4 regions of the Bradyrhizobium sp. WSM2254 genome follow, and region 1 is predicted to be linked to each of the others. Evidence: predicted binding sites of a transcription regulator. Region 1 holds the regulator's gene; each other region holds the start of a gene.
The links. Region 1 encodes PhoB, which activates phosphate uptake and scavenging genes when phosphate is short. Its sites were predicted from a motif close to TGTCATNNANCTGTCAT; they were not measured.
Positions count from the first base shown of each region.

Region 2: the regulator PhoB is predicted to act here: its motif matches at 978-994, upstream of A3M7_RS0106070 (acetoacetate decarboxylase).
Region 3: the regulator PhoB is predicted to act here: its motif matches at 1,978-1,994, upstream of A3M7_RS0105500 (DUF47 domain-containing protein).
Region 4: the regulator PhoB is predicted to act here: its motif matches at 2,980-2,996, upstream of A3M7_RS0124215 (alkaline phosphatase).

Region 1 is NZ_AXAB01000001.1:317,387-322,787, forward strand. It holds gene pstA (phosphate ABC transporter permease PstA) at 1-497, shown strand, start outside; gene pstB (phosphate ABC transporter ATP-binding protein PstB) at 494-1,315, shown strand; gene phoU (phosphate signaling complex protein PhoU) at 1,327-2,043, shown strand; gene phoB (phosphate regulon transcriptional regulator PhoB) at 2,066-2,773, shown strand; gene A3M7_RS0101445 (GcrA family cell cycle regulator) at 2,998-3,507, opposite strand; gene A3M7_RS0101450 (aspartate aminotransferase family protein) at 3,963-5,171, shown strand; gene argF (ornithine carbamoyltransferase) at 5,171-5,401, shown strand, end outside.
Region 2 is NZ_AXAB01000003.1:225,533-230,933, reverse strand. It holds gene A3M7_RS0106075 (patatin-like phospholipase family protein) at 1-937, opposite strand, end outside; gene A3M7_RS0106070 (acetoacetate decarboxylase) at 1,163-1,945, shown strand; gene A3M7_RS0106065 (transporter) at 2,059-3,075, shown strand; gene A3M7_RS0106060 (carbohydrate porin) at 3,086-4,489, shown strand; gene A3M7_RS0106055 (MFS transporter) at 4,497-5,401, opposite strand, start outside.
Region 3 is NZ_AXAB01000003.1:119,423-124,823, reverse strand. It holds gene A3M7_RS0105510 (branched-chain amino acid ABC transporter permease) at 40-909, shown strand; gene A3M7_RS0105505 (branched-chain amino acid ABC transporter permease) at 911-1,879, shown strand; gene A3M7_RS0105500 (DUF47 domain-containing protein) at 2,037-2,681, shown strand; gene A3M7_RS0105495 (inorganic phosphate transporter) at 2,697-3,704, shown strand; gene sugE (quaternary ammonium compound efflux SMR transporter SugE) at 3,697-4,011, opposite strand; gene A3M7_RS0105485 (peptide chain release factor 3) at 4,170-5,401, shown strand, end outside.
Region 4 is NZ_AXAB01000033.1:64,298-69,698, forward strand. It holds gene A3M7_RS0124205 (hypothetical protein) at 1-179, shown strand, start outside; gene A3M7_RS0124210 (aldo/keto reductase) at 246-1,064, opposite strand; gene A3M7_RS0124215 (alkaline phosphatase) at 1,336-2,901, opposite strand; gene A3M7_RS0124220 (hypothetical protein) at 3,055-3,474, opposite strand; gene A3M7_RS0124225 (nitronate monooxygenase family protein) at 3,585-4,586, opposite strand; gene A3M7_RS0124230 (SDR family oxidoreductase) at 4,649-5,386, opposite strand.

The DNA of each region.
Region 1 (5,401 bases):
CCTCGATCATCATCGGCCTGTTCATCTACGGCGCGGTGGTGGTGCCGATGCGCGGCTTCTCGGCGATCGCCGGCAGCCTCGCGCTCGCCGTCATCGTCATCCCGGTGGTGCTGCGCACGACCGAGGACATGCTGCTGCTGGTGCCGAACGCACTGCGCGAGGCGGCGTCCGCCCTCGGCCTGCCGCGCTCGCTGGTGATCAAGCGGATCGCCTATCGCGCCGCCCGCTCCGGCCTCATCACCGGCGTGCTGCTCGCAACCGCCCGCGTCGCCGGCGAGACCGCGCCGCTGCTCTTCACCGCGCTGTCGAACCAGTTCTTCAGCCTCGGCCTGAACAAGACGATGGCGAACCTGCCTGTCACCATCAACAACTTCGTCCAGAGCCCCTACGCCTATTGGAAGCAGCTGGCCTGGAGCGGCGCGCTGCTGATCACGATTACCGTGCTTGCCCTGAACATTGGCGCGCGCATCCTTGGCGCCGAGAGGACCGCAAAATGAGTGAGCTTTCCGTATCGATGAGCGCGGCTGGTGGTTTGCCCCAGGCGCCGGTGTTGCCCGAGGCTCCGGCCAAGGTGACGGTGCGCAACCTCAACTTCTACTACGGCGAGCACCACGCGCTGAAGAACATCAACCTGACGCTCGGCGCCAACCGCGTCACCGCGTTCATCGGCCCGTCGGGCTGCGGCAAGTCGACCCTGCTGCGCATCTTCAACCGGATGTACGACCTCTATCCGGGTCAGCGCGCCACCGGCCAGCTCATGCTCGACCAGACCAACATCCTCGACGGCAAGCTCGACCTCAATCTGCTGCGCGCCCGCGTCGGCATGGTGTTCCAGAAGCCGACGCCGTTCCCGATGACGATCTACGAGAACATCGCCTTCGGCATCCGCCTCTACGAGAAGATCTCGAAGTCCGAGATGGACGGCCGCGTCGAGAAGGCGCTGCGCGGCGGCGCGCTGTGGAACGAGGTCAAGGACAAGCTCAACGCCTCCGGCCTGTCGCTCTCCGGCGGCCAGCAGCAGCGCCTCTGCATCGCCCGCACCGTCGCGGTGCGGCCCGAGGTGATCCTGTTCGACGAGCCCTGCTCGGCGCTCGACCCGATCTCGACCGCCAAGGTCGAGGAGCTGATCCAGGAACTGTCCGAGAACTACACGATCGCGATCGTCACCCACAACATGCAGCAGGCGGCGCGCGTCTCCGACAAGACCGCCTTCATGTATCTCGGCGAGCTGATCGAGTTCGACGACACCAGCAAGATCTTCACGTCGCCGAGCGACCGGCGCACGCAGGATTACATCACCGGCCGGTTCGGCTGAGGAGACGGGACATGGGTTCTGAACATACCGCAAAGGCCTTCGACACCGACCTCCAGGAGCTCACCCGGCTCGTCGCCGAGATGGGCGGGATTGCCGAGCGCATGATCGTCGATTCCGTCGACGCGCTGATCCGCCGCGACGTCGCGCTCGGCCAGCGCGTGGTCGCCACCGACACCGAGCTCGACGCGCTGCAGAAGCGCATCGAGGAGCGCGCCGTGCTCACCATCGCCCGCCGCCAGCCGATGGCGGTCGATCTGCGCGAGATCGTCGGCGCCATGCGCGTTGCGACCGATCTCGAGCGCATCGGCGACCTCGCCAAGAACATGGGCAAGCGCGTCGCGGCGCTGGAGACGGATTTCCATCCGCTCAAGCTGTTCCGCGGCCTCGAGCACATGACCGACCTCGTGCAGCAGCAGGTCAAGTCGGTGCTGGACGCCTATGCCGCGCACGATCTGCCGGCGGCGATGGCGGTGTGGAAGGGCGACGAGGAAGTCGACGCCATCTGCACCTCGCTGTTCCGCGAGCTCCTCACCTACATGATGGAGGATCCGCGCAACATCTCGTTCTGCATCCATCTGATGTTCTGCGCCAAGAACATCGAGCGGATCGGCGACCACGCCACCAACATCGCCGAGACCGTGTTCTACATGATCGAGGGCCAGGCGATCACCGACAAGCGGCCGAAGGGCGACATGACGACCTTCGCCACGACGGTCCCGAATACCTGAAGACGCAAGGAGCGACGACACCATGGGCGCACGCATTATGGTGGTTGAGGACGAGGAAGCTCTCACCGAGCTTCTCCGCTACAACCTCGAAGGCGACGGCTATGACGTCGAGACGGTGATGCGCGGCGACGACGCCGACACCCGCCTCAAGGAACATATCCCCGATCTGATCGTGCTCGACTGGATGCTGCCGGGCCTGTCGGGCATCGAGCTGTGCCGGCGGCTGCGGACCCGGCCCGAGACCAAGCAGCTGCCGATCATCATGCTCACCGCGCGCGGTGAGGAGAGCGAGCGGGTGCGGGGTCTTGCGACCGGCGCGGACGATTACATCGTCAAGCCGTTCTCGGTGCCGGAGCTGCTGGCGCGCGTGAAGGGCCTGCTGCGGCGCGCCAGCCCCGAGCGGCTCGCCACCGTGCTCGCCTATGGCGACATCGAGCTCGATCGCGACAAGCGCCGCGTGGCGCGCTCGGGCCGGCCGATCGACCTCGGCCCGACCGAATATCGCCTGCTGGAGTTCTTCCTGGAGCATCCCGGCCGCGTGTTCTCGCGCGAGCAGCTGCTCGACAGCGTCTGGGGCCGCGACATCTACATCGACGAGCGTACCGTCGACGTCCATATCGGCCGCCTGCGCAAGCTGCTCAATCTCGGCCGCGAGCAGGATCCCATCCGCACCGTCCGCGGCGCCGGCTACGCGCTGGATGATCGCTTTGCGAAGGCGGAGCAGACGTAAGTCTGTGCGGATGTTTTAGGGCTGAGTGCGACCGCAAACTCAGTGGTCGTCCCGGCGAAGGCCGGGACCCATAACCACAGGAAGTGGTTTGGCGAAGACGAGTTGTTCGGAATTGGCACCGCAGACGAGTCGATAGACCTCGCGGTATGGGTCCCGGCCTTCGCCGGGACGACACGGAGTATTTTGAGCCGTCATCGCGCGACACTAGCAGCGCGGGCTTAAACTCACCGCGAGGGCTTGGCCGGTGCGCGCCGGCGATCCGCGGCTGGCTGATACGCCACGCGCGAGTGCTGGGCGCAGTAGGGCAGGCCCGACAGCGCCTTGCCGCCGCAGAAGAAGAAATCCGCGCTCGAGGGATCGCCGACCGGCCAGTGGCAGGTCGCCTCGTTCAGCTCCAGCAGCGACAGCCGCTGGCTCATCGGCACCACGTTGTCGTAGGTGACCGGTTCGGCCTCCACCTCGACCTCGAAGGCCTGCGCCAGCGCGGTGTTGCCGCGCGCAATGGGGCGGCTCACCCGCATCATGTGCTGCGCGGGGCGCGCCTTGCGCGGCCGCGGAGCCGCCGATGACGGGCTCTTGGCGCGGCCGGACAGGCCGAGCCTGTGCACCTTGCCGATCACGGCATTACGGGTCACATTGCCGAGCTCGGCTGCGATCTGGCTGGCCGATAATCCGGCCTCCCAGAGCTTTTTCAACTGCTCGACGCGATCGTCGGACCAGGTCAAAACCGTCATTGCACCCTTTCCCTCGCCGTGCGGCTGCCATCCTGGCGCCTCGCGGCGAATGCCTAAGCCTCGAAAAACCCGTGCCGTCAGAATCCCTTAAGGCTCGCCGGGCGCACCAGATGCGCCCGAACGTTTACGCCGGTACATGAGGACTTAGAGGATCAGAACTGCTGCACGAGATGTCGTATCTGACAAGCCAAACGCTACAATATGGCGTGACTCACGCGCAAGAGTCAGCCGACTCGCTTCCACATGTTCCGTGGCCAAAACCCGGCAAATTTGGCACCGCAAGACTACGGATTCAGCGTTTCGCGAGGCTTTCGGGCGGCATTGACACCGGTTTCACCAAGCATAAGATAGTGTCACGTGCCGCCCTTAAAAGGCGGCACGTTTCGTTTTCCGGGCCGGTCAATGGTGCGTTGCGCAATGCACGCTCACACCGTCCGCAACATCAAGTGACCGTCATGACTAGCAGCGCAGCGCCGCATTTGCTTCCCGTTTTCGCCAGGTCCGACCTCGGTTTCGAGCGCGGCGAAGGCTGCTGGCTGATTGCGACCAATGGCGATCGCTATCTCGATTTTACGTCCGGCGTCGCGGTGAACGCGCTCGGCCACGCCCATCCCGCGCTGGTCAAGGCGCTGCAGGAGCAGGCGACAAAACTCTGGCACATGTCGAACCTGTTCCAGAGCCCGGATGGCGAGAAGCTCGCTACGCGCCTGTGCAATGAAAGCTTCGCGGACTTCGTGTTCTTCTGCAATTCCGGCGCCGAGGCGCTGGAAGGTGTGATCAAGCTGGTCCGCCATCACCACTTCTCCAAGGGGCATCCGGAACGCTACCGCATCATCACCTTCGAAGGCGCCTTCCACGGCCGCACGCTGGCGACGCTGGCTGCAACGGGATCTGCAAAATATCTCGAAGGTTTTGGTCCGCCGATGGATGGCTTCGACCAGGTGCCGCATGGCGACATCGAGGCCGTCAAGAAGGCGATCGGTCCGCAGACCGCCGGCATCCTGATCGAGCCGATCCAGGGCGAGGGCGGCGTACGTTCCGCAACGCCTGCGTTCCTCAAGGCATTGCGCCAACTCTGCGATGAGAAGGGCTTGCTGCTCGCCTTCGACGAGGTGCAGACCGGCATGGGCCGCACCGGCGATCTGTTCGCGCATCGCCGCACCGGCGTCACGCCTGACGTGATGTCGCTGGCCAAGGCGCTCGGCGGCGGCTTCCCGATCGGCGCGATCCTGGCGACCGCGGATGCGGCGGCCGGCATGGGTCCCGGCTCGCACGGCTCGACCTTCGGCGGCAATCCGCTCGCGATCTCGGCTGCAAATGCCGTGCTCGACGTCATGCTCAAGCCCGGCTTCTTCGACCACGTGCAGAAGATGTCGCTGCTGCTCAAGCAGAAGCTCGCCTCCGTGATCGACCGTTATCCTGACATCGTCAGCGAAGTGCGCGGCGAAGGCCTTCTGATCGGCATCAAGGCCGTGGTGCCATCAGGCGATCTCGGTGCGGCGCTGCGCAATGAAAAACTGCTCACGGTCGGCGCCGGCGACAATGTCGTGCGTTTCCTGCCGCCCCTGATCGTCACCGAGGCCGAGATCGAGGACAGCGTCGGGCGGCTCGAGCGCGCCTGCGCCGCGATCTCGTCCAGTCAGACCAAGCGGGCGGCAAGTTGATGAGCAAGTCGCCGAAGCACTTCCTCGATATCAACGAGCTCCCGCTGTCGGAGCTCAAGAGCATGCTCGACGCCTCCTCCGCCATGAAGGCGAAGCAGAAGGCGCATCAGCCGGTGAGGCCGCTCGAAGGCAAGACACTGGCGATGATCTTCGAGCGCCCCTCGACCCGCACCCGGGTGTCGTTCGATGTCGCCATGCGCCAGCTCGGCGGCGAGCCCATCATGCTCACC
Region 2 (5,401 bases), on a different contig from region 1:
GATTGCGCTCCTCGTCGGAGAGTTGCTCCTCCGGCAGCTTCGCCAGGGCCTTGTAGAGCACGACCTTGAGATTGTGCGTGCGGCGATAGACGTCGGTGTTGTGGCGCGTGCGCGAGGAATACATGATGTCCTTGTGGCGGGCCATCACGTCCTGGATCGAGCGTGGCAGCACGCCGCGGGCGCTGAACAGGTCGACCTGGAATACCAGCGAATTGAGCGCGTCCTCCTGGTCGAGCAGATGCTGGAGCGGGGTGTTGGAGACGATGCCGCCGTCCCAGAAATGATCGGTGCCGATCCGCACCATCGGCAGCGCCGGGGGCAGGGCGCCGGAGGCCATGATGTGCTCCGGCCCGATCTCGTCATGGGCGTTGTCGAAATAGATGAAGTTGCCGGAGAGCACGTTCACCGCGCCGACGGCGAAGCGGACCTTCTTCTCGTTGATGAGATCGAAGTCGACGAGCTCGCGCAGGCTCTCGCGCAGCGGCGTCGTGTCGTAATAGCTCGTCGCCGTCCTGGCGCCGATCGGGCTGAACCAGGGATTGACCTGGTGCGGGGTGAAGAAGCCGGGCTGGCCCATGGCTGACGTCATCCACGCGCTGGTGAGGTTGCGCCACTGGCGGAAGACGTCGCCATCCGGGGTATAGTGCCAGACCTTGCGGTTGGTGATGCGCTCCCAGAAGACGCGCAGCGCATCGAGCCGCTTCTCCGGCCGGTTGCCGGCGATGATGGCGGAGTTGATCGCGCCGATCGATACGCCGCAGACCCAGTCCGGCTCGATGCCGGCCTCGTGCAGCGCCTGATAGACGCCGGCCTGGTAGGCGCCAAGCGCGCCGCCGCCTTGCAGCACCAGCGCGACGCGGTCGCAGCGCTCGGGCCGCCAGCCCCGCGCGGGAGGCTGATGGGTCTGATAGCTCGGTTGCGACGTGCGGGCGTCCATGGCGATGCCTCCTGCCTTCGCCGAACGATTGCGTCCTGCGGTGACGGCGTGATGACAAGGGTGGCGCCCGATGCATCGTCTGCATGCAGGTCAATCGCAACGGGAATGGCCGCGGGTCGTGCGCCTGACGGAAATCCTTCACATCGCGGTCAATGACGGCCGCTAGCAATCTGCATCACCGCCCGACGCTGCCGGGCAGGCATCACAGACATGAGGAGACCAGCGATGCGCAGGGAAGACGTGCTGAGACTTCCGTCCATGCCGGCCGCTGGACCGAGCTATCCGGCCGGTCCCTATCGCTTCGTCAACCGCGAATTCCTCGTCATCACCTACGAGACCGATCCGGACCTGATCCGCGCCGGCCTGCCCGAGCCGCTGGAGCCGATCGACCAGCCGATCGTGCATTACGAATGGATCAGGATGCCGGACTCCTCCGGCTTCGGCAGCTACACCGAGTCCGGGCTCGTCATCCCGGCGCGCCTGCATGGCGAGGAGGTCAACTTCGTTTCGCAGATGTATCTCGACGACGATCCGCCGATCGCCGCGGGCCGCGAGATCTGGGGCTTTCCCAAGAAATACGCCCATCCCAAACTCGAGATCGTCAAGGACACGCTGACGGGGACGCTGGAATATGCCGGCCAGCTCGTCGCCATGGGCACGATGGGCTACAAGCACGAGAGCATGGTCGGCAACGGCGATCTCACCCGCGCCACGCTGTCGAAGACGCAGGTGAATCTGAAGATGATCCCGGGCGTCGACGGCCGTCTCGAAGTCTGCCAGCTCGTCGCGATCAACCTCACCGATATCGTGCCGAAGGGCTCCTGGATGGGGCCCGGACGTCTTCACCTTGTGCCGCACGTCAATGCGCCGGTTGCCGATTTCCCGGTTCGCCGCGTCGTCGGCGCGCATCACTACATCGCCGATCTGACGCTGCCGTTCGGCCGCGTCGTGCACGACTACATCAGGGAGGCCGAGGCGGCGGCCGCGACGGGGCTGGCCGCGGAATAGGGCGGCGCCATCATCAAACTGTAACAGAGGCGTAATTGAGTACCCGCGTGGGTCCGGAAGATGCCGTCAGCCATCTTCCGGAGACGGGGCATGTGTTGACGGTTGGGGCGACCATGGCTGAGCCGGCAAAGCTTGTCAGCGCGATATCGGGGTCTGAGCCTGCCATTCCGGGCCTGGTCTGGGCGTTCCGCCTGCACAGCGACGGCAGCGCCGAGGCGCTGCCGATCGACCGGCCGATCGAGTTCAGCCATGACGGCCGGCTCTGGCTGCATTTCAACCTGACCGACGCGCGGGCGCGGCCGTGGATTGCGGCCTCACAGCTGCCGCCGCTTGCGCGCGAACTGCTGCTGTCGAACGACACGTTCCAGCAGCTCCATGTCATCGACCACTGCGTCTACGGCGTGTTCTCCGACCTCGTGCGCGACATCGACAGCGCCACGGAAGAGACCGCGTTCCTGCGCTTCGCCATGACCGAGCACCTGCTGGTCAGCGGCCGCCATCAGGCGCTGTGCTCGGCGGATGCGACGCGCCGGGTGCTCGAAGGCGGCTACCGCGTCGACAACGTCGCCCACCTCCTGGAAAAGATCGTCGACGAGGTTGCCGACACGCTCGACAGGATGGCCGACAAGCTTGGGCAGGAGATCGACGGCATCGAGGAGCGCATCCTCGCCGACGAGGCGAGGCCAGAGATGCGCCGCACCCTCGGCCGGTTGCGCCGCACCTGCGTCAGGCTGCATCGTCAGCTCACCGGCCTGCGCGTGCTGTTTCACCGGCTCGACCAGAAGAACACCGATCACCTGTCGCCGGGCTTGCGGATCCACGCCGGCAAGCTGGCGCAGCGGCTCGATGGCCTCGATCACGACATCGTCGAGCTGCGCGAGCGCAGCCGCCTGCTCGAGGAGGAGCTGCGCTTCAAGAACGAGGAGGAGAGCAACCGCCACCTCCACACGCTCTCCATCGTGACCTCCCTGCTACTGCCGCCGACGCTGATCACCGGCATCTTCGGCATGAACACCAAGGGCCTGCCGCTCACCGACGTGGAGAGCGGATTTTTCTGGGCGGCGGCGCTGATGGCCTCGTCGGTCGGTGCCGCCTATTTGTTCATGCGGCGCACGGGCATTTTCAAGTAGCGCACCAGCCGTGAACGACACTGCCGACAGATCTCCGCTGCGAAGCGTGGCTGCAATTGCGCTGGTGTGCGCCTTGGCCAGCACGAGCACATTCGCCGGCGCCAAGGACGAAAGCGCGGCCGTATGGCTGGCGCCAAAATGGTTCAACGAGTGGCATGACGGGCTCGCCAACAAGGGCCTGAATTTCGGCGCCACCTATATCGCCGACAACATCGGCAACGTCTCGGGCGGGGTCGCGCGCGGCGCCATCCATTTCGGTCGCCTCGATCTCTCGGTCGATGCTGATCTGGACAAGCTGGTCGGCTGGACGGGGGGACGCTTCTACGCCAACGCCTTCGTGATCTACGGCCGGGGGCTCTCGCGCAACTACGTGCAGAACCTCGCCACCATCAGCGAGATCGAGGCGCTGCCGGACCGGCGGCTCTACAACGCCTATTTCGAGCAGAGCTTCTTTGGCGACAGGCTGAACATCAGGGCCGGCCAGCAGGCCGCGGATGTCGAGTTCTTCGACAGCCAGACCGACGACCTCTTCATCAACGGCACCTTCGGCTGGCCGGCGATCAAGGCCTCCAACCTCCCGGCCGGCGGCCCGGCACCGCCGATCGCGGTGCCCGGCATTCGCGTCAAGGCCGCGCTGTCGGACCAGATCACCGCCTATGGCGCGGTGTTCAACGGCGATCCGTCCGGCCCGGGCGACGCCGATCCGCAGATTCGCGACCATCACGGCCTCGCGTTCCGCGTCAACGATCCGCCATGGGTGATCGGGCAGGTCCGTTTCAGCTACGACATCGATATCGGCGGCCGTCCGCGCGCCGGCAACTTCACGCCGGGCGCCTGGAAGCATTATGGCTCGTTCGACAGCCAGCGTTTTACCGCGGAGGGGCTCTCGATCGCCGATCCCTCTGGAAGCGGCGTTCCGGCCAAGCTTCGCGGCAACTACGGCATCTTCGCCGTGATCGAGCAGGTGCTCTACCGCCCGCCGGAGGTGAAGGACAACACCACCTCCGCTTCGATCCCGGGCGTCACCGCCTTCGGCCGCATCGCCTACAGCCCGCCGGACCGCAATCTGATCGATCTTTATCTGGACGGCGGCATCGGCTTCGTCGGGTTTGTCCCAGGCCGTCCGCTTGACCGCTTCGGCGTGGCGATGGCCTATATGCGGATCTCGAACACCGCCCGCAATCTCGATCTCGACACACAGGCCTTCACCGGCGTGCAGAGCCCGGTGCGCAGCAACGAGACCCTGATCGAGATGATCTACGAGGCGCATATCAAGCCGGGCTGGCTGGTGGCGCCGTATTTCCAGTACGTGTTCCGCCCCTCGGGCGGCATCCCGAACCCGAACGATCCGAGCGGCGTTTCGCGGATCGGTGACGCCGCTGTCTTCGGCGTCACCACCACGATCCGGTACTAGGGTTGGCTTACGCCATCGCGGCCTGCGTCTTCGGCTTCGGCTGCCGCGACAGCGCCAGCACGATCAGCGAGGCAAACACGCAGAGCGCGCCGGCGATGAAGAAGGCCGGCAGGTAGCTCTGGAGCAGCGTTCGCGACAGGCCCGCACCAAAGGCGGCCGTGCCGGCACCGAGCTGATGCCCGGCGAAGATCCAGCCGAACACCAGATTGGCGCGCTCGGGGCCGAACTTCTGCGCGGTGAGGCGCACCGTCGGCGGCACGGTGGCGATCCAGTCGAGCCCGTAGAACATCGCGAAGATCGACAGGCCGTAGAACGAGAAGTCACTGAAGGGCAGGAAGATCAGCGAGAGCCCGCGCAGGCCGTAGTACCAGAACAGGAGCCAGCGATTGTCGTAACGGTCCGACAGCCAGCCCGACATGATGGTGCCGAAGAAGTCGAAGATGCCCATCGCAGCCAGCAGGCTTGCGGCCTGCACCTGCGGGATGCCGAAATCGAGGCACATCGGGATCAGGTGGACCTGGACGAGGCCGTTGGTCGAGGCGCCGCAGACGAAGAAGGTCGCAAACAGGATCCAGAACGCGCTCGACTTCGAGGCGTCGCGCAGCGTGCCGAGCGCCACCGCCGTGATCGAGCCGTGGTTGACGGGCGGGGCGGGCAGGGGCTCGCTGCCCTCGTCGCCGAACGGGCGCAGGCCGAGGTCGCTCGGACGGTCACGCATCGCGAGCAGGACTGCGAGTGCGGATACGCCGAGCATGATGCAGACGAAGCCGAGCGCCAGCCGCCAGCCGAAGCGTTCGGTGAGGCTTGCGAGCAGCGGCAGGAACACAAGCTGGCCGGTGGCGACGCTCGCGGTCATGATGCCGACGACGAGGCCGCGCCGCGCCGCGAACCAGCGTGTGGCGATGGTCGCCC
Region 3 (5,401 bases), on a different contig from region 1:
GCCGGCGGGCTTTCATTTTGGTGGCGGAAGCTAATCCTGATGCAGGCTCTCTACGCACAGCTACTGGTGGGACTGATCAACGGCTCGTTCTACGCGCTGCTCAGTCTCGGGCTTGCCGTGATCTTCGGCATGCTCAACATCATCAATTTCGCCCACGGCGCGCTCTACATGATGGGCGCTTTCGTGGCCTATTTTCTGCTCAACAACGACTATCTCAGTATTGGCTACTGGCCAGCATTGATCGTCGCCCCGATCGTCGTCGGCATCTTCGGCATGATCCTGGAGCGGACCATGCTGCAATGGCTGACCGGGCTCGACCATCTCTACGGCCTGCTGCTGACCTTCGGCATCGCGCTGATCGTGCAGGGCGTGTTCCAGAACTATTTCGGCTCCTCCGGCCTGCCTTACGCCATTCCGGACCAGCTCAAGGGCGGCATGAATCTCGGCTTCATGTTTCTGCCGATCTATCGCGGCTGGGTCGTCGTGTTCTCTCTGGCGGTGTGCATCGCGACGTGGTTCCTGATCGAGAAGACGCGGCTCGGCGCCTATCTGCGCGCCGCCACCGAAAATCCGACGCTGGTCCGCGCCTTCGGCATCAACGTGCCGCGCATGATCACGCTGACCTACGGTCTCGGCGTAGGTCTGGCCGCGCTCGCGGGCGTGCTCTCGGCGCCGATCAACCAGGTGCGGCCGCTGATGGGCGCCGACCTCATCATCGTCGTGTTCGCCGTGGTGGTGATCGGCGGCATGGGATCGATCATGGGCTCGATCATCACCGGTTTCGCGCTCGGCGTGATCGAGGGCCTGACCAAGTATTTCTACCCCGAGGCCTCCAACACCGTCGTGTTCGTGCTGATGGTGCTGGTGCTCTTGGTGAAGCCAACGGGATTGACGGGAAGGGCGGCCTGATATGACAGCCTTGACGGACGATACGCTGCGGGCGACCCCGCGCGCGATGCGTGACGAGATGATCGTGTTTGTGGTGATGGCGCTGCTGCTGGCGTCGGTGCCGTTCACGGGGGTCTATCCGTTCTTCGTGATGCAGGCGCTGTGCTTCGCGTTGCTCGCCTGCGCCTTCAATCTTCTGATCGGCTATGGCGGCCTGTTGTCGTTCGGCCACGCGATGTTCCTGGGGACGGCCGGCTATTGCAGCGCGCATGCGCTGAAGGTGTGGGCGTTGCCGCCCGAGCTCGGCATCCTCGTCGGTATCGCCGGTGCTTTCGTGCTCTCGATCGTGACCGGCTACATCTCGATCCGCCGCCAGGGCATCTATTTCTCGATGATCACGCTGGCGCTGTCGCAGCTGCTGTACTTCATCTACCTCCAGGCGCCGTTCACCCATGGCGAGGACGGCATCCAGGGCATTCCGCAGGGGCGCATGTTCGGCGTTCTCGATCTCACCAAGCCGACGGTCCTGTACTATGTCGTGCTGGTCGGCTTCCTCGCTGGCTTCCTGTTGATCTTCCGCATCATCAACTCGCCGTTCGGCGAGGTGCTGAAGTCGATCCGCGAGAACGAGCAGCGCGCGATCTCGCTCGGCTACCGGACCGACCACTACAAGTTCATGGCCTTCGTCCTGTCGGGCACGCTGGCCGGCTTCGCCGGAGCGCTGAAGGTGTTCGTGGCGCAAAATGCCTCGCTCACCGACGTACACTGGTCGATGTCCGGCGAAGTCGTGCTGATGACGCTGGTCGGGGGGCTCGGCACCATCTTCGGACCGGTGGTCGGTGCCTTCGTGATCATCGCCATGCAGCAATATCTGGCGAGCTTCGGCCAGTGGGTGACGGTGATCCAGGGCTCGATCTTCGTGATCTGCGTGCTTACCTTCCGCCGCGGCGTCATCGGCGAAATCGCGCATTACTTCCGGCGTTCGCTCTAAGTAATTGATTTAACGTCAGTTTACTGGTTGAGTGAAAGCGGTGGATGATCCCGGTTCCGCGGGCGTGAGGTAGTGCGCGCGTGGATCGAAAATGGTCTATGACAGTTTCGTGACGGCCCTCCCGGGCCGGGCCATTTCCAACCGGTAGTCTATCCCCATGATGCGATGGTTTCGCGCTTTCCTGCCCAAGGAAGAACGGTTCTTCGACCTGTTCGACCGCCATGCCCAGACCGTGATCCAGGGCTCGATCGCGCTCCAGGGCATGCTCAACGGGGGCGAGGAGACGCCGGTCTATTGCCAGCGCGTCAACCAGTTCGAGAACGATGCCGACAACATCACCCGTGAGGTGCTGACGGCGGTGCGCCGCACCTTCATCACGCCGTTCGACCGCGGCGACATCAAGAACCTCATCACCTCGATGGACGACGCCATCGACCAGATGCAGCAGACCGCCAAGGCCGTGATGCTGTTCGAGGTCCGCGCCTTCGAGCCGCCGATGCGCGAGATCGGCGCGCTGCTGATCGAATGCGCCAATCTGGTCGGCCGTGCGCTGCCCCTGATGCAGCAGATCGGCAAGAACGTCGCCATGCTGACCGCGATCACCGAAGAGCTGACCAAGCTCGAGGGCCGGGTCGACGATCTCCACGACATCGGGATGAAGGAGCTGTTCCTCAAGCATCGCGACGGCAGCGCGATGGATTTCATCGTCGGCGTCGAGATCTACGACCATCTCGAAAAGGTCGCCGATCGCTTCGACGACGTCGCAAACGAGATCAACAGCATCGTCATCGAGCAAGTTTAGGGCAGGGGCCTCGCCGTGGATGCTGCGTTGGGTCTTCCCGTCCTCGTCGGATTGATCGCCGTCGCGCTGCTGTTCGACTTCCTGAACGGCCTGCATGACGCCGCCAATTCGATCGCGACCATCGTCTCGACCCGCGTGCTGCGGCCGCAATTCGCGGTGTTCTGGGCCGCGTTCTTCAATTTCGTCGCCTTCATGGTGTTCGGGCTGCACGTCGCCCAGACCATCGGCACCGGCATCATCGATCCCTCGATCGTCGATGCCCAGGTGATCTTCGCGGCCCTCGTCGGCGCCATCGTCTGGAATCTCGTGACCTGGGCGCTCGGCATTCCGTCCTCGTCGTCCCACGCGCTCATCGGCGGCCTCATCGGCGGCGGCATGGCCAAAGCGGGGATTTCGGCGGCGGTCTGGAGCGGATTGACCAAGACCGTGCTCGCCATCGTGCTGTCGCCGCTGGTCGGCTTCCTGCTGGCGATGATGCTGGTTGCGATCGTGTCCTGGGCCTCGGTGCGCTCGACGCCGTTCGCGGTCGACCGCGCTTTCCGCATCCTGCAATTCGCCTCCGCCTCGCTCTATTCGCTCGGCCATGGCGGCAATGACGCGCAGAAGACCATGGGCATCATCGCCGTGCTGCTCTATTCGCAGGGCCAACTTGGCAGCGAATTCTCGGTGCCGTTCTGGGTGGTGCTGTCCTGCCAGGCGGCGATGGCGCTGGGCACGCTGATGGGCGGCTGGCGCATCGTCCGCACCATGGGCCTGCGCATCACCAAGCTGACCCCGATGCAGGGCTTTTGTGCCGAAACCGGCGGCGCCGTGACCCTGTTCATGGCGACCTTCCTCGGGGTTCCCGTCTCGACCACCCACACCATCACCGGCGCGATCGTGGGCGTTGGCGCGGCCCGCCGGGTCTCCGCGGTGCGCTGGAACGTCGCCAGCTCGATCGTCTATGCCTGGGTGATCACGATCCCGGCCTCCGCGATCGTGGCGGCGCTGACCTGGTGGGCGGTCAAGATCTTCGTCAGGTGACGAATTTCAGCCCGGCGATGCCGGCGACGATCAGCCCGATGCTGGCAAGCCGGAACGCCGTGGCCGGCTCACCGAATAGGATGATGCCAAGTGTCGCGGTGCCGACCGCGCCGATGCCGGTCCACACCGCATAGGCGGTTCCGACGGGCAGCGATTTGAGGGCGAGTCCGAGCAGGATGACGCTGCCGGCCATCGCCGCGAGCGTGATGACGGACGGAACAAGCCTGGTAAAACCCTCAGTATATTTCAGGCCGATCGCCCAGGTAATCTCGAGCAGACCGGCGACGAATAGGATGCTCCAGGCCATGACGACCCTCCGTGCAAGGCAGGGTCGTCCCCGCGGCTGATATGCTGATGAAAAGGAAGGCCGTCCTCCCCCAGGGGCGATATGGGGCTGGCCGAAGGGCTCCGCAATCACCAAATGAGGCTTGATCAGGCCCATTTTCCCTGCCAAACGCTCCCGCCATGTCCGACATCGCCATTCCAGCCGAATCGCCGGCCCGTTCCCCGCTTGCCGCTGAAGTGGCGCGGCGGCGGACCTTTGCGATCATCTCCCACCCCGACGCCGGCAAGACCACGCTGACCGAAAAGCTGCTGCTGTTCGGCGGCGCCATCAACCTCGCCGGTCAGGTCAAGGCCAAGGGCGAGCGGCGCAACACGCGTTCGGACTGGATGAAGATCGAGCGCGAGCGCGGTATCTCGGTCGTGACGTCCGTGATGACCTTCGAGTTCGAGGGCCTCGTGTTCAACCTCTTGGACACGCCGGGCCACGAGGACTTTTCGGAAGACACCTATCGCACGCTGACGGCCGTCGACTCCGCCGTCATGGTCATCGACGCCGCCAAGGGCATCGAGGCGCGCACCCGAAAACTGTTCGAGGTCTGCCGCCTGCGCGACATTCCGATCATCACCTTCATCAACAAGATGGACCGCGAGAGCCGCGACGTCTTCGAGCTGCTGGACGAGATCGAGAAGACGCTGGCGCTCGACACCACGCCGATGACCTGGCCGGTCGGCCGCGGCCGCGACTTCCTCGGCACCTATGACGTCGTCAATGGCGGCGTGCGCCTGCTCGAAGGCGGCGGCGCCAAGACCGGCGCGGCGCAGCAGATCGAGATCGAGGAGCTCGCCAAGCTCAACGCCAATCTCGACGTCTCCGCGGTGAAGGACGAACTCGAGCTCGTCACCGAGGCGTCCAAACCGTTCGAGCTGGACGCGTTTCGCGAGGGCCATCTGACGCCGGTCTATTTCGGCAGCGCGCTGCGTAATTTCGGCGTCGGCGATCTCCTCGAGGGCCTCGGCAAGTTCGCGCCCGAGCCGCGTGCGCAGGAGAGCGACCAGCGCAAGGTCGAGGCGACCGATCCGCGCATGAGCGCCTTCGTGTTCAAGATCCAGGCGAACATGGACCCGAACCACCGCGACCGCATCGCCTTCGCGCGCCTGTGCTCGGGCAAGCTCAGCCGCGGAATGAAGGCAAAGCTGGTGCGCACCGGCAAGAGCATGCCGCTGTCGAGCCCGCAATTCTTCTTCGCGCAAGACCGCTCGGTGGCGGACGAGGCCTTTGCCGGCGATGTCGTCGGCATTCCCAATCACGGCACGCTGCGCATCGGCGACACGCTGACCGAGGGCGAGGATTTCAACTTCGTCGGGGTGCCGAGCTTTGCGCCGGAAATCGTCCGCCGCGTGCGTCTCACCGA
Region 4 (5,401 bases), on a different contig from region 1:
TCGCGGCGCCGACGCTGGCGAGTGCGGAGACGGTGGTGATCAAGCGCGATCATCACGGCCCTTACGGCGCGCGCGCCGAATTCCGCGAGCATCGCGATCATGGCTGGCATCGCGGCTGGCACCATCGCGACAACGTCGTCGTGATCAAGCGTGGCGGCCATCACCACCATTGGGACTAACGCGCAACGCAACATGGAAATGGCCCCTTGCGGGGCCATTTCTTTGTGTTCGCGACATGCGCTTGGTCAGTCCCATGCCGGTGCAAAGCCGGGATTGACGCAGCGCCTGTCCTTCGGCAGCGCGGCGATCTTCTTGCGGTCGGCATCGTCGAGCGTGATCTTCAGCGCGTCGAGATTGGCCTGCTGACTCTCGCGGCGCGAGGCCTTCGGGATCGCCGCGACGCCGCCCTGGTCGAGCAGCCATTTCAACGCAACCTGCGCAGCGGTCGCGTTGTGCTTGGTGCCGATCTCCGCCAGCACCGGATCGGAGGCAACGCGTCCCTGCGCCAGCGGGCAATAGGCGACCAGCGGGATCGACCTCGCATTGAGATAGGCCAGCACCTTCGATTGATCGAGCATCGCGTGATATTCGATCTGGTTGCAGGCGATCGGCGCCCTGATGTCCTCGACCGCGATCTTGAGCAGCGCCGTGGTGAAATTGGCGACGCCAATCGCCCGCGTGCGCCCCTCCTCCTTCAGCTTCATCAAGGTCTCGAACACCGCGCCCCAGTTCGCGGACTTGGACGGCCAGTGCACGAGATAGAGATCGACATGGTCGAGCCGGAGTTTGGTCAGGCTGGCGTCGAAGGCCCGCCGGATCGCATCCGGCGCCAAATTCTCGTGCCAGACCTTCGTCGTGACGTGCAACTCGCCGCGCGGCAGCCGGGCCGCGGCGAGTGCGGCGCCGATCGGTTCTTCGTTGGCATACATTTCAGCCGTGTCGATGTGGCGATAGCCGACCGACAGCGCGCTCTCGACCGCGGCACGGCAGGCATCGCCCTGCATGCGGAAGGTGCCGAGGCCGAGCTTGGGCATGCTGATGCCCTGTGTCTTCAGATGATCCATGGGTCAACTCCTGACGTATTTCAGCCGCCGAACACACGGTGGGGCCGCGAGGGCAGACTCTTCGGTGATGGAAAAGAGGTGGCGGGAGCGGACAGTATAGCGCGGGGGAAGCGGGGCGGCCAATCAAGATCGGGTTAGCGTCGGCGCACTGAGTGCCTCCCCAACGTCATGGCCGGGCTTGACCCGGCTCCGCCAAGGCTTCGCCGGGCATTCGGTGTTGGGCCGGCGAAGCTTCAGCGAAGACGGCAAGCCCGGGCATGACGAACCGGCCTCACGAATGCTGCGCGACCACGGTCGGGCGCGCCTGCGACTGCGGCACGATGTCGACCGACCAGAGGTCGCGGTTGTCCACGTCCTTCAGCGTCACGGTCATCACGCCGGTCACGCCATCGATATCGACGCGGCCGAAGAACTGCAATCCGAAGCAGGGCGCGAGGTTCTCGCCCTGCGCCTCGCTGCAGCCGTTCTGGTACATCGCGACCGGACCAAAAGTGTCGTCGAGCTCGCCCGGACCCCAGGTGCCGGCATGCAGCGGGCCGGAGACGAACTCCCAGAACGGCTCGAAATCCTGGAATTGCGCCCTGTTCGGATCGTAGTAATGCGCGGCGGTGTAGTGCATGTCGGCGGTGAGCCAGACGACGTTGCGCACGCCGGCGCGCCTGATGGAGCTGAGCAGATCGGCGATCTCGTGCTCGCGTCTATCGGGCGGCCCATTACCGAGCGCGACCGCATCGAGGCTGATCAGGCCGATCGGCAGGTCGGCCGCGATCACCTTCCAGGTCGCGCGCGAGGCAGCGAGTTCCCGCTTCAGCCAGGCCAGCTGCTCGGCGCCGAGGATCCAGCCGCGATGGTCGTTGCCCTTGTTCCAGCTGTCATCGCGAAAGCTGCGCATGTCGACCATGAAGACGTCGAGCAGCGGTCCATAAGCGATCTTGCGATAGACCCGCCCCTGCCGTGCGCCGACGTCACGGATCGGCATGAAGTCGAAGAAGGCGCGGCGGGCGCGCGCGACCAGGCGCGGCGTGCCGTCGTCCTCATAGCCAGCCTCGTCATAGCTGCCGGACGGTGACCAGTCGTTGCTGACCTCGTGATCGTCCCACTGCGCAAACATCGGCACGTTCGCGTGGAAATCGCGAAAATGCGCGTCGAGATGATTGTATTTGTAGTTGCCGCGGAACTGCGCCAGCGTGTGCGCGACCTCGGATTTTTCTTCCGTGACAATGTTGCGCCAGGTCTCGCCGTTCGGCAGCTTCTGTTCGGATGGTACAGTGCAGTCGGCGTAGATGTGGTCACCGGAGTGAATGAAGAAGTCAGGGCGGTTGTCGAGCATGGTGCGATAGCTGCGATAGCCGCCGCGCGAGACGTCGATGCCCCAGCCCTGCCCCGCGGTATCGCCGGACCACAGGAACGAGATCGATTGGCCTGCGGCCGGCGCAGTGCGGAAATGGCCGACGCGGCTTTCGCCCGCGATGCCGGTTGCGATGTCGTCGAAGCGGACGCGATAGACGATGTCCTGTCCGGGCGGCAGATCGCTCAGCAGCAGCTTCGAGGTGAAGTCGGCGTCGGGCAACGCGTCGCTCGAGGCCGCCGCGATGATGGTCTTGAAACTCTCGACGGTGGAGCATTCCACCTGCATGCGCGCGGCCCGGTCGGCGCGCGCCCAGATCACGGCGGAGCCGTCCGAGACGTCGCCGGACTGGATGCCGCCGGCGATCCGCGGGCGGTCGGCGGCACGGCTGATGGATGGCTTTGCGAGCGCGGCCAAGGCGAGGCCGGAGGTGGAGCGGACCAGGAATTGCCGCCGGGTCCATGCGCGCGGGGCGCGGAGCGTTGCCATTCAGGAGACCTTCGTCGAATCGCGACGGAAGGTGCCTGCGCTCCTTGACTCCTACCCTTACGGTTTCTTGACTCCGCGCCGACGGTTTTACGACGTGGGGATGACGGTCGATGGTCTACTCCCTCTCCCCGTTCTTACGGGGAGGGCGAAGACTCAGCGCTGCCAGTTGCAGATGCCGCCGGAGCGGCACGGCCAGGTCTGGATGCGGGTATCCCTCGCCTGCGCATCCAGCGGATTGCCGTGGCGATGCGCGAGCTTGGTTCGGGCCGCACCGCGCGGCTGCGCGGGCTTGACGCGCGCGACCTTCGGCTCCGACACATGCACGCGTTCGGCGGCAACCTTCTTCGGCACGTCCACGGGCTCGGCGCGGGCCTGCGCCTCGCTGCCGCCGCGGGCCTCGAGTGCGACCGGTGCGAACCGCGTCTCCGGCCCGAGCCGCTTCGGCGACAACACCGCCTTGGACAGATCGAGACCGAGATATTCATCAGGCTTGTAGTCATCAGCGCGCGCGACGCCGCCCCATGCCAGCACGAGGGCAACGGCGACAGCAAAATGAGCGCTCTTCAGGACCACGGACGCCTCCTGAAATTGATTTATCAAAGGGGTAATTTACCCCTATTTAGGAAGCGTCGCGCGCAATTCCAGCGTTCAAGTGCCGCCGTGGTTAAGAAGTTTGGCGGTGTTCAGGCGACCTTTCGCGTCGCCCCCGTCCCGTCCAGGAACCCCATCAGGCGGCTGCGGATGATCTGTTCCGCCTCATTCATAATGCGATCGACCAGTTCCTTGCAGGAGGGGATATCGCGGATGAGGCCCGCGACCATGCCGCAGCTCCAGGCGCCCGCGTCCATCTCTCCGTCCAGCATGATCCTGGGATATACGCCCGCGACCTGGTCGTGGATGTCGTCGATGGTCAGCTTGTCGCCCTTCGCGCGCTCGATGTCGAGCAGACGATCGACATTGGCGTTCTTCAGGACGCGTTCGGTATTGCGCAAGCTCCGCATGATCAGACGGGTGTCGAGCTCGGTCGCGGCGACCAGCGCATTTTTCACGTTCTGATGCACCGGCGCTTCCTTGGTCGCGATGAAGCGCGTGCCCATGTTCATGCCGGCCGCGCCCAGCGACAGCGCCGCGACGAGGCTGCGCCCGTCGGCCATGCCGCCGGAGGCGACGAACGGGATCTTCAATTCCTCCGCTGCCCGCGGAAGCAGGATCATGTTCGGAATGTCGTCCTCACCGGGATGGCCGCCGCACTCAAAGCCGTCGACGCTGACGGCGTCGCAGCCGATGCGCTCGGCCTTCAGGGAATGGCGGACCGAGGTGCATTTGTGGATCACCTTGATGCCGGCCGCCTTCAGCGCCGGCATATACTGTTCCGGGCTACGGCCTGCAGTCTCCACTGACTTGACGCCACCTTCGACAATGGCCGCGATGTATTCGGGATAAGGCGGTGCCGAGAAGGCCGGCAGAAAGGTGAGGTTCACGCCGAACGGCTTGTCGGTCATGTCGCGGCAGCGCGCGATCTCTTTTGCCAGCAGCTCCGGCGTCTTCTGCGTGAGACCCGTGATGATGCCGAGCCCGCCGGCATTGGAGACGGCGGCGGCCAGCTCGGCAAAGCCGACGAAATGCATGCCGCCCTGGATGATGGGGTGCTCGATGCCGAACAGTTCGGTGATCGCGGTCTTCACGCAGGCTTCCTCCCGGATTTCGGTTTGTATGGGAACAGTCTAGCCGCAGGCTCGTGCCGCGGTCACCATTTCTCTCCGAAGGGCCGGATCTCCATTTCGAAGGTCCAGGCGCTCTTCGGCTGCTGATAGAGCTGCCAATAGGAATCGGCCACCGCCGACGGCGGCATCAGCAGGTCGGGATTATCCAGCGCGTTCGGGCCGAGCGCCTCGAGACGGCGCTGCCGCACCCATTCGGTATCAACGCCGGAATCGATGATGAGATGGGCGACGTGGATGTTCTTCGGCCCAAGCTCGCGCGCCATCGCCTGCGCCACCGCGCGCAGGCCGAATTTGGCGCTGGCGAACGCGGCAAAGCCGCTGCCGCCACGCAAGGAGGCCGTGGCGCCGGTGAAGAAGATATTGCCGCCGCCGCGCGGAAGCATCAGCCGCGCCGCTTCCCGGCCTGCGAGGAAGCCGGAATAGCAGGCCATCTCCCACACCTTCCGGAACACGCGCTCGGTGGTGTCGAGGATCGGGAAATTGACGTTGGCACCGACGTTGAAGATGCAGACTTCCAGCGGTGCGTGCTTGTCGGCATCGTCGAGGAAAGAGATGACCTCTTCCTCTTTCCGCGCATCGAGCGAGCGCGCGTGGATTTCGCCGCCGGCAGCCTCGATGTCCTTCACCAGCGGCGCCAGTTTGTCGCCGTTGCGGCGTCCGGCGAAGACCGAAAAACCCTCGGCTGCGAATTTCTTGGCAATCTCGGAGCCGATGAAATCGCCGGCCCCGATCACGGCGGCTGTCGCGTTTCGCTTGGGCAAGGTCGCCTCCTCAGG